2 regions of the Brevibacillus sp. 1238 genome follow, and region 2 is predicted to be linked to the other one. Evidence: predicted binding sites of a transcription regulator. Region 2 holds the regulator's gene; the other holds the start of a gene.
The links. Region 2 encodes LexA, which represses DNA repair genes until DNA is damaged. Its sites were predicted from a motif close to CGAACATATGTTCG; they were not measured.

Region 1: the regulator LexA is predicted to act here: its motif matches at 1,365-1,378, upstream of M2298_RS08770 (DNA polymerase IV).

Annotation. Positions count from the first base shown of each region.
Region 1 covers NZ_JARXWC010000003.1:241,890-245,267, reverse strand. Annotated here, with positions in the region: gene M2298_RS08775 (YhjD family protein) at 1-85, opposite strand, end outside; gene M2298_RS08770 (DNA polymerase IV) at 82-1,323, opposite strand; gene M2298_RS08765 (AraC family transcriptional regulator) at 1,486-2,364, opposite strand; gene M2298_RS08760 (VOC family protein) at 2,500-2,871, shown strand; gene M2298_RS08755 (GNAT family N-acetyltransferase) at 2,893-3,378, shown strand.
Region 2 covers NZ_JARXWC010000003.1:516,014-519,391, reverse strand. Annotated here, with positions in the region: gene M2298_RS10195 (HelD family protein) at 1-143, opposite strand, end outside; gene crcB (fluoride efflux transporter CrcB) at 181-546, opposite strand; gene M2298_RS10185 (DUF896 domain-containing protein) at 643-840, opposite strand; gene yneA (cell division suppressor protein YneA) at 933-1,268, opposite strand; gene lexA (transcriptional repressor LexA) at 1,581-2,204, shown strand; gene M2298_RS10170 (DUF456 domain-containing protein) at 2,251-2,736, opposite strand; gene M2298_RS10165 (DUF4269 domain-containing protein) at 2,863-3,378, shown strand, end outside.

The DNA of each region.
Region 1 (3,378 bases), 270 kb from region 2:
CCATGACAGCCTGAAACAAAATGCCGAACAAAATGTACTGCCGGACAAGCTCGTACTCTTCTTCTGTTGCCAGCGGAGTCGTCACTTGTAGTGCCCCCCGATCTTGCGCGCGCGTTCTTTCGCCTGACCAGCCTCCGTGACAGAGGCTGCCCGCAAAATCGCATCCGGGCCAAACCGCGTCCGAATCTCGTCGATCGTCCGGGCGAGCGAACGGCGTTTGTGGTTGTCTGTGAACAAATTCAGCTGCACGGCATGATCGGAAATCAGCTGCTCCAGGTTGACCCCGATACTGCGCACAGGCGTCTGCTGCCAGTGGCGATCAAACAACCGGCAGGCTGCCTCGTACAGCTCCATGGCATCATTCGTCGCTTCTGCCAGCTTCATCTGTCGGCCAAAGCCTTCTCCTGCCGACAAGTTCGCCCCGCGGCAGCCAACCGACACGACGGAACCCATCAGCTCCTTTTTGCGGGCTCGCCTGCATACTTCTTCGCACAACTCCAGCAGCACGACCTTGATGTCTTTGGCCGTATGATAATCGCGCGGCAGCGTCATATGATGGCCGATCCCTTTTTGCGTGCCGTACACATCGAGGGAGACAGGCGAATCGTCGAGGCCATGCGCCGTACGCCACAGCACTTCGCCGTTCACTCCCCAGTGGCGGGTAAGCACATCTGGCGAGAGCTTCGCGAGCTGACCGATCTGGTAAATGCCCATCCGGTGAAAATGCCGCTTCATCCGCGAGCCTACGCCGAACATTTTCTCTACCGGAAGCTTCCAGAGCGTTTCTTCCAGCTCCTCGCGTTTCAGCCAAAAAATGCCGTCCTTCCGCTTTTTGGCGAAGTTGTCACAGGCCATTTTCGCGAGTACCTTGTTCTCCCCGATTCCTACCCGGCAGCGGATGCCCGTATCCGCCCAGACCCGTTTTTGAATCTGCGCTGCCAGCTGCAACGGGTCGCCGAACAAGTGAAGGCTCCCGGTCACATCGAGAAACTGCTCATCAACCGAATACGGCTCCACCTTGTCGGTAAACGATTCGAATATCGCGGTAATGTGCATGGAAATCTGGAGGTACATCTCCATGCGCGGACGCACGACTACGAGCTTGCGGCATTTTTGCTGCGCCTGCCACAGTGCTTCTGCCGTAATCACGCCGTACGACTTCGCAATCGGACAGGCTGCCAGCACTACTCCGCTTCGCCGCTGCGGATCTCCTGCGACCACAATCGGCTGATTGCGCAAGGCCGGATTGGCCCCTTTTTCAATACTGGCGTAAAAGCTCTCCATGTCGATCAAGAAGACGCACCGTTTGTTCGCATTGGGCATCACCATCATCCCCTAAACAAGAACTTATGTTCTTATTATAGCAAACGTATGTTCGTTTTTATACCTGACCCGCCGAAAAAAACATTGGTAATTATTTCTGCAAAAGAAACGCACACGCCAGCAGGTGTTTCGGCAAGCGTGTGCGAATCTGATACGAGGATGTTATTTTTTGACAACAGGAATCCAAATCTCGCTGCGAAATGTCGGCGAAGTCGTATCCTTGTCGGCATTCCACAGCAGTTCGGGACCTTCCGCCAGCTCGTAGCCGGAAGAGAGAAACCACTCGGCATAAATGCGGCCCCAGACGTCTTGCAGCGTATCGGGAAAAGGTCCTACGGCTTCAAATACCGCCCAGGTAGAGGCCGCCACTTCGAGCTTCGCGAAGTGCTCTGGACATTCCTTTGTCGTGGCCACGCCGATGTAATGATCCAGCTCTCCGTGCTCGCCCTGATTCAACCGCTTTTCGGAAAAATTCGTGGATGCGCTCAACAATCCTACAGGCTCGGCATTGGACAAAGATTTGAGCTGCTCGATTTTTTCAGCATCCAGCGAGGCCCACATCGCAGCAATCTCGGGATTCACCCCGTTGTACATCAACGGAACCCGTTTCTGCAAGCCGACGATGCGAAATCCCGCTTTCTCTTCTATACGATAGTTCATGACACTGCCTCCTTTGATAGACAGATGGAAGGTCATGCGCGGATAAGCTTTCAGCGACTGGCCGCTGGCTCTCGCTTCGGTGGGCGTTACCCCGTGCATGTGCACGAAGGCCCGGGCAAACGAATCCGGCGAGCTGTACCCGTACTTGATGGCGACATCAATGACTCTCACCCGCTCGTCTTTCAGCTCGAAAGCAGCCAGTGTGATGCGCCTGCGCCGGATGTACTCGGAAAGCGGAATGCCAGCCAGAGAGGAGAACATCCTTTTGAAGTGGTATTCCGAGCAGCAAGCCACGCGTGCGGCCTGCTTGACATCAATCTCGCCAGCCAGATTTTCCTCGATGTAGTCCAGAGCTTCGTTCCATTTTTGCAGCATATCCATCAACATGACCTCCCTCTCCACCAAAGAGTAACAGACATACCGCGAAGCGATCCGACATTTCGTGCCCGATGATGCAGGGTGGCTTCGCTACATGTAGCATCCCGATTCCCATACCGTACCGAAAGGAAGCGAATCATGCCCATGACCACTTCTCCTTCTCCGTTGCACTCCGAGATCGGAGCCATTTTCATCGCCGTCAGCGATATTGAGCGTGCGCGCGACTGGTACTGCCAGCTGTTGGGACTGCCGAAAGACGGCGAGATTTCGTTTGGACACCTCTATTGCATCCCGATGAACAACGGCTCCAACCTGGTGCTGGACAGCAAAATTTTTCCCAAACGCACCCCTGATGATGCTCCGCTCTTTCACTTCAACACGACGGACATCGAAGCCTCCTATCGTTACCTGGAAGAGTTGGGGGTGGAGCTGGTCGGCCCGATCCAGCACGGACACTGGTTCACGTTCAAAGACCCGGATGGCAATCTGCTGATGGCAGCCAAATGCTGACAAAGAAAGGGGAAACCGACTGTGACGATCCGCCTGCGCCTTACCGTGCCAACAGACCTCCCGTTCGTTTGCGATGTGGAGCAAGCACCCGAAAACGCCCCTTTTCTCGTCGTCTGGAGCGAAGAACGGCATCGGGAAGCTCTTGACGATCCCGATGTTTTGCACATGATCGCTGAAAAAGCAGAAACAGGCCACCCCGTAGGCTACGTCATCATCGCCGGGCTGGCCAATCCGCATGATTCAATTGAGCTGAAACGCATTACGATCGCAGTCAAAGGTCAAGGCTACGGCCGCAGCATCTTGCGCCAAATCAAGCAATGGGCTTTTCAGGAACGAAAAGCCCACCGCCTTTGGCTGGACGTCAAGGAAACAAACGACGTCGCCCGCACGCTCTACCTTTCCGAAGGCTTTCGCGTGGAAGGAACGTTGCGCGACTGCCTGAAGACCGGAGATACGTACGAATCTTTGCTTGTCCTGTCCATGCTTGCCGACGAATACGAATCGTGA
Region 2 (3,378 bases):
TTGTAGTTCACGACCTGTTTCACATAGTCATCGGTTGCTTCGTTAATTTCCTCACGCAGTTGAACAATCTCGTCGTCAATGAGCGCAATCGTCTCTTTCAGCTTGTTTTGTTCTGCTTCGTAATCGCGGTGCTGGGTACTCACACCCATCCCCCCTCTCAGCTTTATCCATTATTTTTTATTATTGCATTTGCCGGGCAAGCCAAATCCCTACGGCGCATGAGGACAGCCCGACCACGATACTCGCGAGTGCATACAGCGTCCCGCGCAGCCATTGCCCGTCGCCCCAAAAAGAAACAACCTCCAGAGAAAAGGTGGAAAACGTCGTGAAGCCACCCATAACCCCTGTGGTAAACAAAATATACGCTTCGGGAGAAATGCCTCCCCGCTCTTTGCCGATCACAAACAACACGCCGATCAAAAATGAGCCGATGATGTTGGCTAACCAGGTGCCGATTGGCCACCCCGGCTGATTCGCCGCCAAAGACAACCAATAGCGAAACAATGAACCGACAGCACCGCCTACCGCTACAGCCACCCACGCCATCTGTTTTCCTCCTCTGTCGAATACCTGATAGTCATAAGGAACAAAAAGACACCCGAGCGTCAAGCAAGGATGTCTGCCTTATCAATACAAGTGAGCTTAATGTTTGGGACGATTCTCTTCAAGATCTTCCACATAACGGATGGAATCGAGATTCGCTTTCAGCGATGCCTTGACCGCATCAATGTACTTTTGTCGCAGAGCTTGCTGCTCTTGCTTTTCCTCATCGGTCAAACCAACCTCGCGCGATTTTTTGACCAGTTCGTTGATTCGTTTGATTTCCGCGTCAGATACCACGTACGGTTCCTCCCACCCAGTAGTAATGCCGTTTAATTATATCACATCAGGGCGAACTCGCAAGATGGAGACGAACCGGCAAGTGCTTTCTATCATTTCGGATCGGGAATGAGCAAGGTCTGTCCCGGATAAATCAGATTGCTCTGCAGATCGTTCGCCTCTTTAATATCCTGGATCAGATCGCGTACATCGACCGTCTCCGTTTGATGGCGGACTGCAATGGTCCACAAGCTGTCACCGTCGCGAACCGTCACTTCTGTTCCTTTTAGCGGCTCAGTGTGCGAAGAAGCAAACACCAGTTCGGTCAACAAGTAAAAAAAGAGAGAAAACGTAATCAGGAACAACAGGGCTTGGCCTCTGGTAATACCAAAACGGACGCGACGGGACGATTCTTTTTCAAAACGGTTAGGAATAGACATGACATTCATGGGATAACCTCCTGCAAACATACGTTCTATAAGTTCGTACCCTAATCATAAATGAGAACATATGTTCATGTCAATACGAAAACCTGCCCCTTTGCAAAATTCACGCAGGTGACGGCAAGATGGCCAATTCCCCTTTTGGTATGGGACAATCCGCGAACAGCCATGCTTCTGGCTCGCACCAACCATTCGACAAGAAACGTTCTTTCGGGCAAAAATTCCTGTTCGCCTTTTTATCGAACTTATGTTTGTCGAACGCAAGCTCCCATGGTATAATATAGGAAAATATGTTCGAGAAATCAGGGGTGTCTTTTTATGTCAAAATTATCTAGCAGACAACAAGCCATCATCGAATTCATTCGGAAGGAAGTTCGCGACAAAGGTTATCCTCCATCTGTGCGCGAAATCGGCGAAGCTGTCGGACTGGCTTCCAGCTCTACCGTACACGGCCACTTGGCCCGCCTGGAAAAGAAAGGCCTGATTCGCCGCGACCCGACCAAACCGCGCGCGATCGAGCTGTTGTCTGAAGAAGATCGCTTCCAGGACAACTTCGAAGACTCCGTTGTCCGCGTTCCTGTCATCGGGAAAGTAACTGCCGGGCAACCGATCACGGCGATTGAGGACGTAGAGGAATACTTCCCGCTTCCAGAAAATATCGTGACTTCAGACAAGGTGTACATGCTGCGCGTGTCCGGAAACAGTATGATCGACGCCGGAATCCTCGACGGAGACTACGTCATCGTGCGCCAGCAGCATGTGGCAAACAACGGAGATATCGTTGTCGCCATGACCGAGGAAGACGAAGCAACCGTCAAGCGCTTTTTCAAAGAAAAAAACCACTTCCGTCTCCAGCCGGAGAACGCCACGATGGAACCGATCATTTTGGACGCCGTTTCCATCCTCGGCAAAGTCATCGGCGTCTACCGCCTCATTCACTAATTTCGCGGCATACAAAAAGGACAGCCATCGCTGTCCTTTTTTCTCTCTATCTGGCGAGGAAAAACCAGATAATCATGGTCACCTGCAACACTACTTTGACTACTGCGCTTCCCAAAAAGCCGATCAGGGAGCCAAAGCCCGCTTTGACCGCCCGCTCGAAAGGCTGGTTCTGCACCAACAGCTCCACCAGCACGACAAAGACAAACGGCAAAATGATCATCCCAAATGGCGGGAACACGAAAATCCCGAGAAAAATCCCTGCGGCAGCCGCCACCGATGACCATTTGGAGCCGCCGTATTTTTTCACGAAATACATGTTGGTCAACAAGTCAGCGCCGTACAGCAAAATACTGAATACCACCATTCCCCACCAGAAGGACGCTGGCAACCCCGCTCCCGGATCTGCTATGAAAAAGTGGTAGAGCAAAAAGCCTGCCCACAGCAAAATCGTATCGGGTAACACAGGCAAAAATATACCTGCAATACTGAGCGCGAATAGCACCAAAACAACGATCCAGAGTAAAATATCCATCTGCATGCACTCCCCTCACATAGGTAATACGAGCAAAAGCGATTTTTGTTGCACACTTGTTTTCGCGAATCTATCATACTTGTTGCGACAAACATCTGCAAATACCGAAGGAAACAGGAGTTTTCTATGACGAGAAACTGGCGTGATCTCACCTATTTGCAAAACGGTACAGCAAAACAGCAAACAGCCGCACGAGCCATCGAACAAAGCGCGGTCTTGCAACGCCTGCAAGCTTTTGATCCGGTGCTCGCCGGAACGATTCCGCTCGACATCGATCTTGGCGACAGTGATTTGGACATCGTCTGCGAATGCTACGATCTTGAGCTGTTCGCCGAGATCGCCCGCAGCTTTTACGCAGACTGCGAAGGATACCAGGAAGCCCGCATGCCGGTACAAGCTGTGCCCACATGTCTTGTCTCCTTTTTTGCCCACGGCTTCTGGTTCGAGCTTTTTGCCCAACCGCGCCCCGTCGAACAACAAAACGCGTATCGGCACATGATCATCGAACATCGCTTGCTGCAACTGGCAGGACCGAAAGCGCGGCAGCACATCCGCCAGCTCAAGCAAAACGGCTTGAAGACAGAGCCAGCTTTTGCCTCCTACTTTCACATCCCGGGAGCTGACCCGTACCAAGCGTTGCTT